3 regions of the Enterobacter sp. SCRI0065 genome follow, and region 2 is predicted to be linked to each of the others. Evidence: predicted binding sites of a transcription regulator. Region 2 holds the regulator's gene; each other region holds the start of a gene.
What was found. The regulator PurR, encoded in region 2, represses purine synthesis genes. The targets are predictions, from matches to a motif close to CANGCAAACGTTTGCNTG.
Positions count from the first base shown of each region.

Region 1: a site for PurR is predicted at 2,586-2,603, ahead of purT (formate-dependent phosphoribosylglycinamide formyltransferase). Genes of this name have one in related genera too.
Region 3: a site for PurR is predicted at 4,499-4,516, ahead of epd (erythrose-4-phosphate dehydrogenase). Genes of this name have one in related genera too.

Region 1 covers NZ_JCBAJB010000002.1:752,271-758,797, forward strand. Annotated here, with positions in the region: gene edd (phosphogluconate dehydratase) at 1-659, shown strand, start outside; gene kdgA (bifunctional 4-hydroxy-2-oxoglutarate aldolase/2-dehydro-3-deoxy-phosphogluconate aldolase) at 699-1,340, shown strand; gene purT (formate-dependent phosphoribosylglycinamide formyltransferase) at 1,374-2,552, opposite strand; gene AC6EMZ_RS09435 (tellurite resistance TerB family protein) at 2,735-3,385, shown strand; gene ptrB (oligopeptidase B) at 3,473-5,533, shown strand; gene exoX (exodeoxyribonuclease X) at 5,530-6,192, opposite strand; gene AC6EMZ_RS09450 (DNA polymerase III subunit theta) at 6,237-6,467, opposite strand.
Region 2 covers NZ_JCBAJB010000001.1:1,094,091-1,100,617, reverse strand. Annotated here, with positions in the region: gene AC6EMZ_RS05380 (C40 family peptidase) at 1-462, shown strand, start outside; gene sodB (superoxide dismutase [Fe]) at 584-1,165, shown strand; gene AC6EMZ_RS05370 (MFS transporter) at 1,204-2,370, opposite strand; gene cydH (cytochrome bd-I oxidase subunit CydH) at 2,535-2,624, opposite strand; gene purR (HTH-type transcriptional repressor PurR) at 2,921-3,946, shown strand; gene punR (DNA-binding transcriptional activator PunR) at 3,965-4,876, opposite strand; gene punC (purine nucleoside transporter PunC) at 4,990-6,189, shown strand; gene cfa (cyclopropane fatty acyl phospholipid synthase) at 6,487-6,527, shown strand, end outside.
Region 3 covers NZ_JCBAJB010000003.1:68,094-74,620, reverse strand. Annotated here, with positions in the region: gene AC6EMZ_RS10450 (PTS mannitol transporter subunit IIBC) at 1-931, shown strand, start outside; gene AC6EMZ_RS10445 (zinc-binding dehydrogenase) at 954-2,231, shown strand; gene glpX (class II fructose-bisphosphatase) at 2,228-3,199, shown strand; gene AC6EMZ_RS10435 (MltR family transcriptional regulator) at 3,215-3,724, shown strand; gene AC6EMZ_RS10430 (nucleoside/nucleotide kinase family protein) at 3,721-4,440, shown strand; gene epd (erythrose-4-phosphate dehydrogenase) at 4,678-5,697, shown strand; gene pgk (phosphoglycerate kinase) at 5,747-6,527, shown strand, end outside.

The sequences.
Region 1 (6,527 bases), on a different contig from region 2:
CGTGGCTGAACAATGGCGAACTCGACTGGCGTGAAGGCGCGCAGGCGCCTCTGGATGAACAGGTCGTCGCGACGTTTGAAAAACCGTTTTCTCGTCACGGTGGCACCAAAGTGCTGAGCGGTAACCTGGGTCGCGCGGTCATGAAAACCTCTGCCGTACCGGTTGAGAATCAGGTCGTTGAAGCGCCCGCGATTATCTTTGAGAGCCAGCATGACGTCTTACCTGCTTTTGAAGCCGGACTTCTGAATAAAGATTGCGTGATTGTGGTGCGTCATCAAGGGCCAAAAGCGAACGGTATGCCAGAATTACATAAACTTATGCCACCACTTGGTGTATTATTGGACCGCTGTTTCAAAATTGCGTTGGTCACCGATGGACGTCTCTCTGGTGCATCAGGTAAAGTGCCTTCAGCGATTCACGTCACTCCCGAAGCCTACGATGGTGGGTTGCTGGCAAAAGTACGCGATGGCGACATCATTCGTGTTAATGGCCAGACAGGTGAACTGACCCTGCTGGTGGATGACGCCGTACTTGAAGCCCGTAAGCCGCATATTCCTGACCTCAGCGCGTCGCGTGTGGGAACAGGACGCGAAATGTTCAGCGCGCTGCGTGAGAAACTCTCCGGTGCTGAGCAGGGCGCAACCTGTATAACGTTTTAAGACGACAAGATTTATCGATCTGGCGAGAGAAAAACTCTGATGAAAAACTGGAAAACAAGTGCAGAAGCAATCCTGACAACTGGTCCTGTAGTACCGGTTATCGTGGTGAATAAACTGGAGCACGCTGTCCCGATGGCGAAAGCGCTGGTTGCAGGTGGTGTTCGTGTTCTGGAAGTCACGCTGCGTACCGCGTGTGCAATGGATGCTATCCGCGCGATTGCAAAAGAAGTCCCTGAGGCCATTATCGGTGCGGGTACCGTGCTGAATCCACAGCAGCTGGCAGAAGTCACCGAAGCGGGCGCGCAGTTTGCGATTAGCCCAGGCTTGACTGAGCCACTGTTGAAAGCGGCAACCGAAGGTACCATTCCGTTAATCCCTGGTATCAGCACCGTGTCTGAACTGATGCTGGGCATGGATTACGGATTGAAAGAGTTTAAATTCTTCCCGGCTGAAGCTAACGGCGGCACCAAAGCGCTGCAGGCAATTGCAGGCCCGTTCTCTCAGGTGCGTTTCTGCCCGACTGGCGGCATCTCTCCGGCGAACTACCGTGATTACCTGGCGCTGAAAAGCGTTCTCTGTATCGGCGGCTCCTGGCTGGTTCCGGCGGATGCGCTGGAAACGGGCGACTGGGATCGCATCACTCAGCTGGCGCGTGAAGCAGTCGAAGGCGCTAAGCAGTAAAGCACAGATAAACGGGCCAAACGGCCCGTTTTTTTATCCCTCGACCTTCACACTTGCGGCAGCCTTTTTCGCCCGCGCAACGGCCTCTTCTACATCATCCGCCACGGCTAACGCCACACCCAAACGGCGCGTTCCGTCAATCTCCGGTTTACCAAACAATCGCACCTGCAGGCCGGCACCCACGGCGGCATCAATGTTATCAAACGTCACGTTCTGGCTGGTCAGCTGCGGCAGGATCACAGCGGATGCGGCAGGGCCATACTGACGAATTCCGCCAATTGGCAGACCAAGGAAAGCACGAACGTGCAGGGCAAACTCTGAGAGATCTTGTGAAATCAACGTCACCATACCGGTATCGTGTGGGCGAGGAGAGACTTCACTGAAGATCACGTCGTCACCGCAGACAAACAGCTCAACGCCGAACAAACCATATCCGCCCAGCGCGACGACGACGTGACGGGCGATGTCCTGCGCGCGCTCAAGTGCCAGGGCGCTCATCCGTTGAGGTTGCCATGATTCGCGGTAATCGCCATCTTCCTGGCGATGACCAATGGGGTCGCAGAAATGCACGCCGTCGACGGCATTGACAGTGAGCAGGGTTATCTCAAAATCAAATTTCACCACGCCTTCGACAATCACGCGTCCAGCGCCCGCTCGTCCGCCTTGCTGGGCGTAATCCCACGCTTTATCCAGCGTCTCTTCGCTACGGATAAAGCTTTGCCCTTTACCGGAGGAGCTCATGACCGGCTTAATGATGCACGGGTAGCCAATCTCATTTACGGCCTGGACGAACTCGGTCTTAACGCCAGCAAAACGGTAGCTTGAGGTTGGGATCGCTAACGTTTCTGCTGCCAGGCGACGAATGCCCTCGCGATTCATGGTGAGTTTGGCCGCCTGGGCGCAAGGCACGACGCGCTGGCCGTCTGCTTCCAGTGCTATCAACGTTTCGGTAGCAATCGCTTCGATTTCAGGTACGACAAAGTCAGGTTTTTCTTTTTCAATAAGCGCGCGTAAGGCATCGCCATCCAGCATATTAATGACGTATGCGCGGTGTGCAACGTGCATGGCGGGTGCATCGGCATAACGATCGACGGCGATGACCTCAACACCCAGGCGCTGGCACTCAATGGCGACTTCTTTTCCCAGCTCTCCTGAGCCTAACAGCATTACGCGCGTCGCGGCTGGACGCAGTGCGGTTCCTAAACGAGTCATAAATATCCCCCTGAAAAAGTTGCGCGCAGTATAAACGAAAACGTTTGCGTCTGTCTTGCCTCGACGAGGATTAAGCGCGGCTGCGTGGCTGCGACATTTTCGCATCTTTAGTGCAGGCAGACATTTCCTGACATCAACTCGCTTACGCTGTGAAGATTACCAACCGTTAAATGGGGAAAATCATGTCAGGCTGGTTAAATCAATTGCAATCAATGTTGGGTCAAAAGGTATCGTCGTCCGGTCAGCAAGGGCTGAGCAAGCTGCTCGTACCCGGCGCACTCGGGGGGTTGGCGGGCTTACTGGTTGCCAATAAATCATCGCGTAAACTGCTGGCAAAATACGGCACGGGTGCGCTGCTGGCAGGTGGCGGTGCGGTGGCCGGAACGGTGCTGTGGAATAAGTACAAGGAACGGGTGCGAACGGCGCATCAGGCGGAACCGGAGTATGGGCAGCATACCTCACCGATAGATGTGCGTACCGAGCGACTCATTCTTGCGCTGGTGTTTGCCGCAAAAAGTGACGGACATATTGATGCTCAGGAACGCTCTGCCATCGAACAGCAGATGCGAGAGGCGGGCGTCGAGGAGCAGGGGAGAGTGCTGGTAGCGCAGGCCATTGAGCAGCCTTTGGATCCGATTCGTCTGGCGCAAAGTGTTAAAAATGAAGAGGAAGCGCTGGAGCTTTACTTCCTGAGCTGTGCGGCCATCGATGTCGATCATTTTATGGAGCGCAGTTACCTTAATGCGCTGGGAGATGCACTGAATATTCCTAAGGATGTCCGTGAAGGGATTGAGCAGGATATTAAGCAACAGAAACAGGCATTACCGGGATAATTCTCGCCTTCGCTTGTCACGTTTCGCTTGCATCATGCGTGCGATTTGCCACCCTTATAGGGTGTAAAACGCAAAAGAAAAACTGACATGCTGCCAAAAGCCCGATCTGTTCCCAAAGCGATCACCACCCATGGTGATACGCGCATCGATAATTATTACTGGCTGCGGGACGACTCGCGTTCGCAGCCAGAGGTCCTCGACTATCTGCATCAGGAGAATGACTATGGCCGAAAGGTTATGTCCTCTCAGCAGGTGCTACAGGACAGCCTGCTCGCTGAGATGGTCGCGCGCGTTCCCCAGCATGATATCTCTGCGCCGTGGACCCGGAACGGCTACCGCTACCGGCACATCTACGAACCGGGCAATGAATACGCCATTTACCAGCGACAGTCGGTGCTTAACGCCGAGTGGGACGACTGGGAGATCCTGCTGGATGCCAATCAACGCGCCTCGCACAGTGAGTTTTATACCCTTGGCGGGATGTCGGTATCCCCAGACAATACCATTATGGCGCTGGCCGAAGATTATCTTTCCCGACGCCAGTATGGGTTGCGATTCCGCAATCTTGAGACGGGAAACTGGTATCCGGAAATGCTGGATAACGTCGCGTCCGGTTTTGTCTGGGCGAACGATTCTGAAACCGTTTACTACGTTAAAAAACATGCGTCTACGCTTTTGCCCTACCAGGTATGGCGGCATACGGTTGGCACCGCCTCATGTGATGATGAGCTGGTCTACGAAGAAAAAGATGAAATGTTTTACGTCAGCTTGCACAAAACCACGTCGCGACACTACGTGATCATTTCACTTGCCAGCGCCACCACGACGGAAGTACTGCTGCTCGATGCCGAATTACCCGATGCGCAACCGCTCTGTTTTTTGCCGCGGCGTAAAGATCATGAATACAGTCTCGATCATTTCCAGCACGCCTTTTACCTGCGCTCCAATCGCGAAGGCAAAAACTTTGGTCTCTATAAAACAAAAGTCCGCGACGAGCGTAAGTGGGAAGTGTTAATTCCGGCGCGCGAGCATGTGATGCTTGAAGGTTTCACGCTCTTCACCGACTGGCTGGTTGTCGAAGAGCGTCAGCGTGGGTTGACCAGCATCAGACAAATCAATCGTAAAAGCCGCGAATCAATCGGGATTGCTTTTGACGATCCGGCCTACGTCACCTGGATTGGCTATAATCCCGAACCAGAATCTTCGCGTCTGCGATATGGCTATTCGTCAATGACCACGCCCGATACGCTGTTTGAACTTGATATGGACACCGGGCAACGGCGCGTCATTAAACAGGCTGAGGTGACGGGTTTTGACGCCAGCCTGTACCGTAGCGAACACCTTTGGGTGATTGCACGTGATGGCGTTGAAGTCCCCGTTTCGCTGGTTTATCACAAAGATCATTTCCGCAAAGGTAAAAATCCGCTGCTGGTGTACGGCTACGGTTCGTATGGATCGAGCATGGATGCGGATTTCAGCGGCAGTCGACTGAGCTTGCTCGACAGAGGATTTGTCTTTGCCATTGCCCATATCCGTGGCGGGGGAGAACTTGGTCAGCACTGGTATGAAGACGGTAAATTCCTGAACAAGAAAAATACCTTTAACGATTATCTCGACGTCTGCGACGCACTAATTGCACAAGGATACGGCGATCCTGAGCGATGTTTTGGGATGGGCGGCAGTGCGGGCGGGATGCTAATGGGCACCGTCATCAACCATCGACCGGAGCTATTTAAAGGCATTGTTGCGCAGGTGCCCTTCGTTGATGTCGTCACCACGATGCTGGATGAATCTATCCCCCTGACGACAGGTGAGTTTGAAGAATGGGGGAATCCGCAGGATGAAACCTATTATCGCTATATGAAGGAGTACAGCCCTTACGATAACGTCGAGGCAAAAGCCTATCCGCACATGCTGGTGACGACGGGGCTGCATGACTCCCAGGTACAATACTGGGAACCGGCAAAGTGGGTGGCGAAGCTACGCGAGCTGAAAACAGATGATAATTTGCTGCTGCTCTGCACCGATATGGACTCGGGACATGGCGGGAAGTCAGGACGATTTAAATCTTATGAAGGCGTCTCGCTGGAATACGCATTTTTGATTGGCCTGGCGCAAGACTCGTTGCCAGGCCAGACGGCTCGTTAAGCTTCATTCAGGTAATGGCGGAGCGTTAAACGCAGTTCCGGGCTCATTTTATCGAGGTTGTTGTATAACCAGCGTAAATAACCAGGGTCGCGTTCTGCCACTTCAGAAACCGCTTTACCGCGATACTTGCCGAAGGTAAAGGTCGTCATCAACGCAGGGCGGCCAGTGATGGTCGCCATATCATCCGGCGTCCATCCTGAGTTATTCATTATATCGATCAGCAACGCTGCCGTGATATAGCAATCATACAGTGCGCGGTGATGATGCAGCCCTTCTGGCGTCTTCACATTGAGCTTGCGTGATTTGTATAGCGCCATATTGCTGTACTTAATGCCTGGCCATAAGCGACGCGCCAGTTTCATGGTACAAATCCATTCGCCGGGCATTTCTGGCAGGACGCGACGATCGAAGCTGGCGTTATGCGCGACGTACCACGTGCTCCCGTAGTAGTTTGGGATAACCTCTTCAATCCACGGCTTATCCACTACCATTGATTCTGTGATGCGGTGAATGGCCATCGCCTGTGGGCTAATAGGGCGGTCGGGGCGCACCAGATGACTCATGGGATTGACAATCTTTCCGTCGACGACATCAACGGACGCCACCTCGACAATCCCACCCTGAAGGTCGCAGGTTTCGGTATCAATAACACGCAGCATGGCTTGCTCCTGGCCGTAAAAATAAAATGCGCAGTTCGTTAAGCTTACTTAACCTTTGGTTCGTACGGTAAACGCGATAGCGTGACGGACTTCAGGCGATGAGCGATTAATCGCTCTCTAAACCAGTCCCGCAAATGTGCAGGCTGGTCGCGCTCGACGACTTCGGCAATGATGGGCATATTATACCGTTCCTTGAATGCCACGCCTGCGGCGGCAAGATCGACATTGATCTTATCCATCTCTTCCTGAGGAAGGGCTGCCAGATTGGTCTTCATTCTCTTCTCCTGAATTTTCGGCGCCAACGTTACCGCGGTTGCCCTGCGTTGACAAGCCAT
Region 2 (6,527 bases):
AACTGCCTCAAGGTCAGCAAAACGGCGAAGCTTTCCGAAGTGCATAAAGTCCGCGTGCAGAAAGCGCAAAAAACAGCGATGAATAAACTGATGGGCCAAATTGGCAAGCCTTACCATTGGGGTGGCACATCACCGCGTACCGGCTTTGATTGCAGCGGTCTGGTTTATTACGCTTATAAAGATCTGGTTAAATTCCGAATCCCTCGCACCGCAAATGAAATGTACCACTTGCGCGATGCCGCCTCAGTCAACCGTGGTGAGCTGGAAAGCGGCGATCTGGTCTTCTTCCGTACGCAGGGTCGCGGCACTGCCGATCACGTTGGCGTTTATGTCGGCAACGGAAAATTCATCCAGTCCCCGCGTAGTGGACAAGATATCCAGATTACCTCTCTCAGCGAAGATTACTGGGTTCGCCATTACGTTGGTGCCCGCCGCGTGATGACCCCTAAAACCATTCGCTAATCCCTGCCCTGCCGCACTGTCGGCAGGGTAAGTTCCTCTTTTGCATGCCCTTTCAATTTGCTACTCTACCCTTGCATTTTATATGGTTATTAATGCGCCAAATATAATAAGGAGAGAAGCAATGTCGTTCGAATTACCTGCATTACCGTATGCAAAAGACGCCCTGGCCCCGCACATTTCGGCGGAGACCCTGGAATACCATTACGGCAAACATCATCAGACGTATGTCACTAATCTAAACAACCTGATCAAAGACACCGATTTCCAGGGCAAAACGCTGGAAGAGATCGTACGTACTTCAGAGGCGGGCATTTTTAATAACGCCGCTCAGGTGTGGAACCATACGTTTTACTGGCACTGCCTGGCACCAAATGCCGGTGGCGAACCCACTGGCGAACTGGCGACAGCCATTAACGCAGCATTTGGCAGCTTTGCTGATTTTAAAGCGAAGTTTACCGACGCGGCGATTAAGAACTTTGGTTCTGGCTGGACGTGGCTGGTGAAAGAAGCTGATGGCAAACTGGCTATCGTTTCGACTTCAAACGCGGGCACCCCGCTCACCACCACTGCTACACCGCTGATGACCGTTGATGTGTGGGAACACGCTTATTACATCGACTACCGTAACGCACGCCCTAACTACCTTGAGCACTTCTGGGCTCTGGTAAACTGGGAATTTGTGGCGAAAAACTTCGCGGCATAAAAAGACACGCAGAAGGTTAACCCTTCTGCGTTTTTTAATCACTCCGTCGCACAGGCTGGTTCCGGCTGTTTACGACCGGACAGTACAACCAACAGTAAACCGAGTGCGGCGATAATCGCCCCCATCACCGGCACAAAGCTATACCCCAGCCCGCCAGAAATCACGGCGCCACCCGCCGCTGCACCCAAAGCATTACCCAGGTTAAACGCCCCAATATTGACTGAGGAAGAAAGCCCCGGCGCTTCGTGTGCTACGCGCATCACGCGCATCTGTAATGGCGGGACAACGGCAAACGTCGCAGCGCCCCATATGACCATCGCAATCGCAGCACCAAACTCATTTCGCGCCAGCCAAGGAATGGCGATCATGATGACGATAAGCAAGGTCAGAAAACCTTTCAGCGTACCGCTAACAGAACGGTCTGCCAGCTTGCCACCCAAATAGTTGCCAATTGAAAAACCGACGCCAATCAGCACCAGCATTCCCGTGACAAAGGCCGGCGTCGCATGCGTAATGTCATGCAGAACAGGCGAGATGTAGGTGTACAGAGTGAACATGGCGCCCGCACCCAGTACCGTGGTCAGCAACGCGGACAACACCTGAGGACGAAGCAAAACCGACAGCTCTTTACGCACGTCAGGACGCTCACCGGCTCCTCCTTTAGGCAGAGAGAAGAACAGTGCCACCATCGCCACCACGCCCAGCAGGGCTGTCGCCATGAAAGACATTCGCCAGCCAATGGTCTCACCCATCCATGTTGCTGCCGGCACGCCACCAATATTCGCGATCGTCAGGCCCATAAACATGGTTGCGACCGCACTGGCCTGCTTATGTTTAGGCACCACGCTTGCGGCCACGACCGAACCCAGACCAAAGAATGCACCATGGTTCAGGCTGGTCAAAATGCGCGACAGCATCAGCGTGGTGTAGTCCGGTGAGAGCGCAGAGAGCACATTTCCCAGCGTGAAAATAGCCATCAAGAAGATCAGCGCGTTGCGACGCCCACGATGCGAAAGCAGCAGCGTCATCAATGGCGCACCAATCATTACGCCAATGGCATAAGCGCTGATAAGCATACCCGCGGCAGGAATAGAAACATCCACACCTTTGGCAATTACCGGCAGCAGTCCCATAGGGGAAAATTCAGTGGTGCCGATGCCAAAAGCGCCAATCGCCAGGGACAACAGAGGAAAGTTGATTTTCATTCATTAACTCCGGATGCCGTGTCTTTACGCGACACAGAACAAATATGCCGAAAGCATGACATCAATCACAAAAAATAAGAAGTTAACAAAATAGCAAAAGATTATTGCAGAGGGAGTAACAATGGCGGGGAGAAAGCGAGGGAGAACGCTCTCCCCCGTTTGAATCAGTGCAGTATTGCCGTAAAGCTTGCCGCAACAATCAAAGCCAGCACGATGAAAGTGGTGGTTAGCGAAAACTTAAGATCGGTATTCATCAATTTTTCTCCTTTTAATCCCCACATGAAAAGTGAGCTTGCTCATTTTTACACAGTTTATCCCAAAAATCTTCCTGGATTTAGACTGATAAGTGTTTTTACGCTTCCCCTTTTCATCAAGATAAGACAAAATTCCACGCTAAATTTATAAGCGTACCGGCCACTGACCCCCTCCTGACGTCCTGTGTCGTTTTCCCGGCGTATCGCAATTCACTTTGCGAGATAAGGGTGAGAGAAGGCAAACGTTTACCTCTCAATTTTTCAGGAGCTTAGGATATGGTCTGGAGTGACAGCTAATGGCAACGATTAAAGATGTAGCGAAACGCGCAAACGTTTCCACTACAACCGTATCACATGTAATTAACAAAACTCGTTTTGTAGCAGAAGAGACGCGCAACGCCGTTTGGGCAGCGATTAAAGAGCTGCACTACTCTCCTAGCGCCGTGGCGCGCAGCCTTAAGGTCAACCACACCAAATCAATTGGTTTGCTGGCGACCAGTAGCGAAGCGGCCTATTTTGCCGAGATAATCGAAGCAGTAGAGAAAAACTGCTTCCAGAAGGGCTATACCTTGATTCTGGGTAATGCCTGGAATAGTCAGGAAAAACAACGGGCTTACTTGTCCATGATGGCGCAAAAACGCGTAGACGGTTTGCTGGTTATGTGTTCCGAATATCCTGAATCCGTACTCTCGATGCTCGAAGAGTACCGTCATATCCCGATGGTCGTCATGGACTGGGGTGATACGCGCGCTGATTTCACCGATTCCGTCAACGACAACGCTTTTGAAGGCGGATATATGGCGGGTCGCTACCTGATTGAACGCGGCCATCGCGAAATCGGCGTTATTCCGGGTCCGCTTGAGCGCAACACCGGTGCCGGTCGTCTGGCGGGCTTCATGAAGGCGATGGAAGAAGCATTGATCGCCGTTCCAGAAAACTGGATCGTTCAGGGCGATTTTGAACCAGAATCGGGTTATCGCGCCATGCAGCAAATCGTCTCCCAACCGCATCGCCCTACTGCCGTATTCTGCGGCGGCGATATCATGGCGATGGGTGCGCTTTGCGCCGCTGACGAGCTGGGACTGCGTGTGCCGCAGGATATTTCAGTGATCGGGTATGATAACGTGCGCAACGCTCGTTTCTTTACCCCGGCGTTGACCACCATTCATCAGCCAAAAGATTCGCTGGGTGAAACGGCGTTCAATATGTTGATGGACAGAATCGTCAGCAAACGCGAAGAGTCGCAGTCCATCGAAGTGCATCCGCGCCTGATTGAACGCCGCTCGGTCGCCGATGGTCCATTCCGCGACTACCGCCGCTAATCTTTTCTGCGGGGCCGGTTATTCCGGCTCCCGCAGCCATTCCTTGTTTAGCGTTTCACTATCCCCCAGATAATCCAGCAGCCAGGCGAGCGCAGGCGACATGTCGTTTTGCTGCCAGGTCAGGCAACACGCCGCATCCGGGAAGGGGTTCTCCAGCGTCAACGCCACCCATTGTCCGTTGTCTATTCGCGGTTGGGCAAAATGTACAGGCACCATACCCACGCACAATCCCGCTGAGAGGCAGGTTGCCGATGACTCCCAGTCAGGCGCAACGACGCGTCGCTGATTGTCCAGCAGCCAGGTGATACGCTTTGGCAGTGAGCGGGAGGTATCCTCAAGCACCAGCGAAGGCCAGTTGCGCAACGTATCGTCGCTCAATGGCCCAGCCATCGTGGCCAAAGGATGGTGGCTCGCCACTACGCAGGTCCAGCTCAACGTGCCCATATCGCGAAACGTATAACGTCCCCCGACGGGGATGGCCTGGGTCGCCCCGATGGCCATTTCGACTCGCCCATCCGATAGCGCATCCCACACCCCGTTAAAAACTTCCTGGGAAACACGCAGCTCCACGTCTGAGAAATGCCGATAGAAATCGACAATCATCTGTCGGGTACGTTCAGGCTTAACAATATTATCCACAGCAATAGAAAGATGCCCGCGCCAGCCGTTGGCAATCTGCTGGCACTGCTCACGGGTGATCATCATTTTTTTGATAACAGATCGGCCTTCCTTTAAAAACCATGCCCCGGCAGGCGTCAGAACGACATCGCGATGACGTCGTTCAAACAGTGTCACCGCCAGCCATTCCTCAAGCTGGCGCACGGTATAACTGATCGCTGACGGGACGCGATGCAACTCCTGCGCCGCACTGCTAAAGCTGCCGTTACGCGCGACGGCATCGACCACTTCAAGGGAATATTCAGACCACATTTTCTGCCTACAAATATTTTGAATGCACCAGACAAATATTAGCGTTTCACAAGGGGGATTGCACTCCCTACACTCTGCGCCAAAGAACACCTGCCCTGATTAGGAAAAAAATAATGCAACCTGGAAAAGGATTTATGGTCTGGCTCGCTGGCTTAAGCGTGCTGGGCTTTTTAGCGACCGATATGTACCTCCCCGCCTTCGCAGCGATGCAGGCAGATTTACAGACGCCTGCCGCTGCCATTAGTGCCAGCCTGAGCTTGTTCCTGGCAGGCTTTGCGTTTGCCCAACTTCTGTGGGGGCCGCTCTCCGATCGCTATGGCCGAAAGCCAATTTTGCTGCTGGGTCTGACCATTTTTGCCCTGAGCAGTTTAGGCATGTTGTGGGTCCGTGACGCAACCTGGCTGCTGGTGCTGCGCTTCATTCAGGCCTTTGGCGTATGCGCAGCCGCAGTGACCTGGCAGGCGCTGGTAACCGATTACTATCCGGCTTCGCGCGTGAACCGAATCTTTGCCACCATCATGCCGCTGGTTGGCCTTTCACCCGCCCTTGCGCCGCTGCTGGGCAGCTGGATCCTGGTCCACTTTGACTGGCAGGCGATCTTCGCCACGCTGTTTATTATTACCCTGATCTTGATGATTCCGGCGTTCTCGCTAAAACCGGCTCAGCCGAAAGTCGCCGACCCCGAGGAATCGCGCGTCACCTTTATGTCGCTGCTGCGCTCACGCGACTATCGCGGTAATGTGCTGATTTATGCCGCCTGCTCAGCGAGCTTCTTTGCCTGGCTCACCGGTTCACCGTTTATCTTGCACGATATGGGCTACAGCCCTGCGGTTATTGGTCTGAGCTACGTTCCGCAAACCATCGCTTTTTTGGTGGGTGGCTATGGCTGTCGCGCGGCGCTGCAAAAATGGCAGGGACAACAAATGCTACCGTGGCTACTGGTACTTTATGCATTGAGCGTGGTTGCGACCTTTGCCGTTGGTTTTATTCCCCATGTTGCCCTGGCAGAGATTCTTATTCCCTTCTGCATTATGGCCGTCGCAAACGGTGCCATTTATCCTATCGTGGTTGCCCAGGCTTTACGTCCGTTCCCGCACGCAACCGGTAGAGCCGCCGCCCTGCAAAATACCCTGCAACTGGGCCTGTGCTTCCTGGCAAGTTTGATTGTCTCGGCTCTCATTGCCACTCCACTGATGACCACCACCAGCGTGATGCTGGTTACCGTGGCGCTGGCAGCGCTGGGTTATCGCCTGCAATCCACCGTAAAAAAGCAAAGTGATGACGGTACACAACCAGAATCATCGCAGGCATAGTGGCGCACGCAATTATGTGAAAAACCGGTGATTAGGATGCTAACAATTTTCAGTTGAATGACAGATTTTTGAGGCTTATACTAAATTCGGTTCATATAAATACGATAAATATTATGTGTTAACGGGAGCCGGAGTGCTCCCGTTTTACCATGGATGGATTTTCGGCAAGGGTTTTCTCCCTTCCTCTGTTCTACGTCGGATACTAGCCTCGCGGGTAATCCCGTGAGATTTCTCACAAACCATAAAAAGCGGCTACGCTGTTTGAAGGTTCTGATCACATCAGGTGATGGAGAAGCTATGAGTTCATCGTGTATAGAAGAAGTCAGCATTCGGGACGA
Region 3 (6,527 bases), on a different contig from region 2:
AGGCCCGGCGGTTCTGATTGCCAACACCTTCGTTAAAGAGTGCATTGAAGCGCTGGTGCATGCGGGCTATCTGCCTCTACTGTCGGTCATTAACGAGCCTGCTAAAATTCTGTTCCTGAATAATGCCATCGATCAGGGCGTTTACTATCCACTGGGCATGCAGCAAGCCTCTGTGGACGGCAAATCGATCTTCTTTATGGTTGCTTCAAACCCAGGTCCTGGGCTGGGACTGCTGCTAGCCTTTACCTTCTTCGGTAAGGGGATGAGCAAGCGCTCTGCGCCGGGTGCCATGATCATTCACTTCTTAGGTGGCATTCATGAGCTCTATTTCCCGTATGTGCTGATGAAACCCTTAACGCTAATCGGCATGATTGCAGGGGGAATGTCCGGCACCTGGATGTTTAATTTGCTCGGCGGTGGATTGGTGGCAGGACCGAGTCCAGGATCGATTTTTGCCTATCTCGCCTTGACGCCGAAAGGCTCTTTCATGGCCACGATTGCCGGGGTGGCAGTGGGGACCGCAGTGACCTTTGCGGTAACGGCGCTAATCCTGAAAATGGAAAAAACGGTCGAAACTGAAAGTGAAGATCAGTTTGCAGAGTCCGCCAATGCGGTTAAAACCATGAAGCAGGAGGGTGCCTTTTCTCTGAAGAACGTCAAGCGAATCGCGTTTGTTTGCGATGCCGGAATGGGATCCAGCGCGATGGGCGCAACCACGTTCCGTAAACGGCTGGAAAAAAACGGTCTTTCCATCGACGTAAAACATTATGCCATCGAGAATGTCCCCGCTGATGCCGATATTGTTGTCACTCACTCAAGTCTTGAGGGAAGGGTTAAACGCGTGTCCGAGAAACCTTTAATCCTGATTAATAATTACATCGGCGATCCGCAGCTTGACGTGCTATTTAAAAAACTCACTGCTGAAATCTAATTCTGCTTTTACGAGGTTTATCATGAAAACAAAAGTGGCCGCCATTTACGGCAAGGGCGACGTACGTTTACGCGAATTTGAATTGCCTGCAATTACCGATAATGAACTACTGGTCAGCGTGATATCGGATAGCGTGTGCTTATCTACCTGGAAGGCAGCGATGCTCGGCAGTGAACATAAACGCGTGCCGGATGATTTAGAAAATCACCCTGTGATTACGGGACACGAGTGCGCAGGAATAATTGTTGAGGTAGGTAATAATTTAGCCGATAAATATCACAAAGGTCAGCGATTTGTTTTACAGCCAGCGATGGGATTACCTACCGGTTATTCTGCGGGATACAGCTATGAGTATTTCGGCGGCAATGCGACCTATATGATTATTCCTGAAGTGGCGGTGAATTTAGGCTGTGTATTACCGTATAAGGGATCGTATTTCGCCGCCGCGTCGCTGGCGGAGCCAACCTGCTGCATCATTGGCGCGTATAACGCAAATTACCATACCACGCAGTATGTCTATGAACATCGTATGGGAATAAAGCCGGGGGGGAATCTCGCACTGCTGGCGTGTGCCGGACCAATGGGGATCGGGGCGATTGATTATGCGATTAACGGAGGAGTCCAACCCTCTCGCATTGTGGTCGTTGATATCGATGAAACCCGACTGGCGCAGGCGCGCAGGCTATTGCCCGTTGAACTTGCCGCCGAGAAGGGGATTGAGCTTATTTATGTTAACACGGCAGGAGTCGATAACCCGACGGCGGCTCTGCGCGCGCTCACCGATGACGCCGGTTTTGACGATGTCTTTGTCTATGCCGCAGTGGCCTCGGTGGTTGAAATGGCCGACGAGCTTCTGGCGGAAGACGGCTGCCTCAATTTCTTTGCCGGCCCAACGGATAAAAACTTCAAGGTGCCGTTTAACTTTTACAACGTGCATTACAACAGCACTCACGTTGTCGGCACCTCCGGCGGCTCGACGGAGGATATGAAAGAGGCTATCGCGTTGAGTGCTTCTGGAAAACTACAGCCTTCATTTATGGTGACGCATATTGGCGGGCTTGATGCGGTGCCGGACACGGTGCTCAACCTGCCGAATATCCCCGGCGGCAAAAAGCTTATCTATAACGGCGTCACGATGCCCTTAACGGCTATCGCAGATTTTGCCGAGAAGGGGAAAACCGATCCGTTGTTTAACGCGCTGGCGTTGCTGGTTGCCGAAACCCACGGCATCTGGAACGAGCGGGCAGAGAAATATTTGCTGGCGCACTTTGGCGTCGATATTGGGGAGGCGACGGCATGATGTCGCTTGCATGGTCGCTCTTTCGCACGACGGAACAGGCAGCGCTGGCTGCCTGGCCGCAAATCGGATGCGGTGATAAGAACAAAATTGATGGTCTGGCGGTGAACGCAATGCGCCAGGCGCTCAATCAGATGGCGATACGCGGACGTATTGTCATCGGTGAAGGCGAGATTGACTGCGCGCCGATGCTCTGGATTGGCGAAGGGGTAGGGCTGGGCACCGGCCCGCAGGTGGATATTGCGGTGGACCCCATCGAAGGCACACGGATGGTAGCAATGGGGCAAAGCAATGCGCTGGCGGTGATGGCATTTGCGCCGCAGGGGAGCCTGCTTCACGCGCCTGATATGTATATGAAAAAGCTGGTGGTCAACCGCCTGGCGAAAGGGGCCATTAACCTCGCCTTGCCGCTGGCGGATAATTTGCGCAGCGTGGCGAAGGCGCTCGGAAAACCGCTGGATAAACTGCGTATGGTCACACTCGACAAACCGCGCTTACGTGCGGCAATCGATGAGGCCACCACGCTTGGCGTGAAGGTTTTTGCACTTCCCGATGGAGACGTTGCCGCCAGCGTGCTCACCTGTTTGCAGGACAATGATTATGACGTGATGTATACCGTCGGCGGTGCCCCTGAAGGCGTTATCTCTGCCTGTGCGGTGGTGGCGTTAGGGGGAGATATGCAGGCGGAGCTTATCGATTTTTGTCAGGCTAAAGGGGACTCGGAAGCGAACCAGCGCATCAGTGCCGAGGAGCATCACCGCTGCAACGAGATGGGTGTTGAGATAAACCGCGTGTACTCGCTCAGTGAGCTGGTAACGAGTCAGGACGTCATTTTCTCGGCGACGGGCGTAACCGGGGGCGATTTGGTCAACGGCATTCAACAGGTGGCGAACGGTGTGCGCACGCAAACTTTACTGATCGGCGGCGCGGACCGAACGTGTAATATAATAGACTCCCTGCATTCATGGTGATTTATCGAGAAACGAATGACGACGCTGACTGAAGACGATGTAATTGAGCAACTGGACGCTCAGAGCGATTTACTTTCGTTTATGACAACGGCAAATGAAATTTTGCTGCTGGGCATAAAGCGTTTTCTGCCGTCGCTGTTCGTGAATAATGATGAAGAGATCGTGGAATATGCAGTGAAGCCGTTACTCGCACAAAGCGGGCCGCTTGACGATATTGATGTAGCGTTGCGTTTGATTTATGCGCTGGGGAAAATGGATAAATGGCTGTATGCCGATATCACTCATTTTTCCCAGTTCAATCACTATCTCAAAGAACAGAGTGAAATCCCTGGCTTCGCGGATGACATGACCTGGGATTTTATCAGCAACGTGAATAGCATTACGCGTAATGCAACCTTATACAACGCGCTGAAGTCGATGAAATTTGCCGACTTTGCGACCTGGTCCGAGGTTCGCTTTACCGGAATGGTCAAGACGGCAATGACGCTGGCGATAACGACAATACTACAGGAACTGGCTCCTTGAAAATCAGCTTGATGGTAAATGGATTACAGGTTGAGGCACATTATTCTGACGATGAGATCGAGAAGGTCCATCGGCCGTTATTACAGCAAATTGCGCAGCGGCATGCGTTAAGTTCACATCCTCGGACCGTTGTGTTTCTCAGCGCGCCACCGGGAACGGGAAAGTCTACGCTAACCACCTTTTGGGAATATCTCGCCTGTCAGGATCCTCATTTACCCACCTTGCAGACGCTACCCATGGATGGCTTCCACCACTACAACGCCTGGCTGGATGCCAATAAGCTTCGTCCGTTTAAGGGCGCACCGGAGACGTTTGACGTAGAAAAGCTGGCGCAAAATCTACGTGATATTCGAGAAGGCGCTGCTGACTGGCCGCAGTATGACCGGCAAAAGCACGATCCAGTAGAGGCAGCGATAAGCGTGACGGCCGACATTACGATCGTTGAGGGCAACTGGCTTTTGCTGGATGACGAGAAGTGGAGGACGCTGGAGGATTTCTGTGATTTCTCACTGTTCATCACGGCGCCTGCGGCAGCTCTGCGTCAGCGACTGATACAGCGCAAAGTAGCCGGTGGATTATCTCAGGATGAGGCGCTGGCTTTCTATCTGCGCACGGATGGGCCAAATGTTGAGCGCGTACTAAGGCACAGTCGTCCGGCGGATCTGACGTTACACATGACAGCAGAAGGTGAATATACCTTTGCCAGAATGGAATAATTAGAGGGTATTCGTCACGCTAAAATGTGACGCAAGTCAGATAAATGGCGAATCTCTCCGGGCGAACGTTTCCTTTATTCCTGGTTTCGCTTATTCTTGCTGAAGCGTTTCAGTCGATTAAATGTTCGACAATTAACCAATCAGTCGCAGTTTGTGACAGGCAAGGATTCCCCTCCGGGCGTAGCTGGATTACTCTTTCAGCCACCTCAATTTTAGGGATAGTCTTGCAGGAGACCTATGACCGTACGCGTAGCGATTAATGGTTTCGGTCGCATCGGGCGCAACGTGGTTCGTGCTTTATATGAATCCGGGCGTCGGGCGGAAATCACCGTAGTAGCAGTTAATGAACTGGCTGATGCTGCGGGTATGGCGCATTTGTTGAAATACGACACCAGCCATGGGCGCTTTGCCTGGGACGTTCGCCAGGAAAGAGAGCAGCTGTTTGTCGGCGATGATGTGATTCGGATTCTGCACGAGCGCAGTATTGAAGGGCTGCCGTGGCGTGAGTTGGGTGTGGATGTGGTCCTCGACTGTACCGGCGTGTACGGTAACCGCGAGCACGGAGAGGCACATTTGGCTGCGGGGGCGAAAAAAGTTCTCTTTTCCCATCCTGGTAGCAACGACCTGGACGCTACCGTCGTCTTTGGCGTTAATCAGCATGAGCTACAGCCCGAACACCGTATTGTCTCCAACGCCTCCTGCACCACGAACTGCATAATTCCGGTCATCAAATTGTTAGACGATGCGTATGGCATTGAATCGGGAACCGTCACGACGATTCACTCCGCTATGCACGATCAGCAGGTGATCGATGCGTACCACCCTGATTTGCGTCGCACGCGCGCAGCAAGTCAGTCAATCATTCCGGTGGATACGAAACTTGCGGCAGGGATTACCCGTATCTTCCCGCAGTTTAACGATCGTTTTGAGGCGATTGCGGTTCGCGTACCGACCATAAATGTTACCGCAATTGACCTGAGTGTGACGGTTAAAAAACCGGTAAAAGCGTGTGAAGTCAACTGGTTGCTGCAAAAAGCGGCACAGGGTGCATTTCATGGTATAGTTGACTATACGGAATTACCGTTGGTCTCAGTAGATTTTAACCACGATCCGCACAGTGCCATTGTCGATGGTACGCAAACGCGGGTCAGCGGTGCACACCTCATCAAAACGCTGGTGTGGTGCGATAATGAATGGGGCTTTGCTAACAGGATGCTCGACACCACGTTAGCCATGGCCGCACAAGGTTTCAGGTAAGACGCGTCGTGCGTCTGCAAAACTTTAAGAATCAACGAGAGGATTCACCATGTCTGTAATTAAGATGACCGATCTGGATCTGGCAGGTAAACGCGTTTTCATTCGTGCCGATCTGAACGTACCGGTTAAAGATGGCAAAGTGACCAGCGACGCGCGTATTCGTGCTTCTCTGCCAACCATCGAGCTGGCGCTGAAACAGGGCGCTAAAGTGATGGTAACCTCCCACCTGGGTCGTCCGACCGAAGGTGAGTACAATGAAGAATTCTCTCTGCTCCCGGTTGTAAACTATCTGAAAGACAAATTGTCCGGCCCGGTGCGCCTGGTTAAAGACTACCTGGACGGCGTGGAAGTGGCTGCAGGCGAGCTGGTTGTTCTGGAAAACGTTCGCTTCAACAAAGGCGAAAAGAAAGACGACGAAGCACTGTCTAAAAAATACGCTGCCCTGTGCGACGTGTTCGTAATGGACGCATTCGGTACTGCTCACCGTGCTCAGGCCTCTACCCACGGTATCGGCAAATTTGCAGACGTAGCTTGCGCAGGTCCTCTGCTGGCAAACGAACTGGAAGCATTGGGTAAAGCTCTGAAAGAGCCTGCTCGCCCAATGGTAGCCATCGTTGGTGGCTCTAAAGTGTCCACCAAACTGACCGTTCTGGATTCCCTGTCCAAAATCGCTGACCAGCTGATTGTTGGCGGCGGTATTGCGAACACCTTCGTAGCGGCTCAAGGCCACAACGTGGGCAAATCCCTGTACGAAGCAGACCTTGTTGAAGAAGCAAAACGTCTTCTGACCACTTGCGATATCCCAGTCCCAACGGACGTTCGTGTTGCGA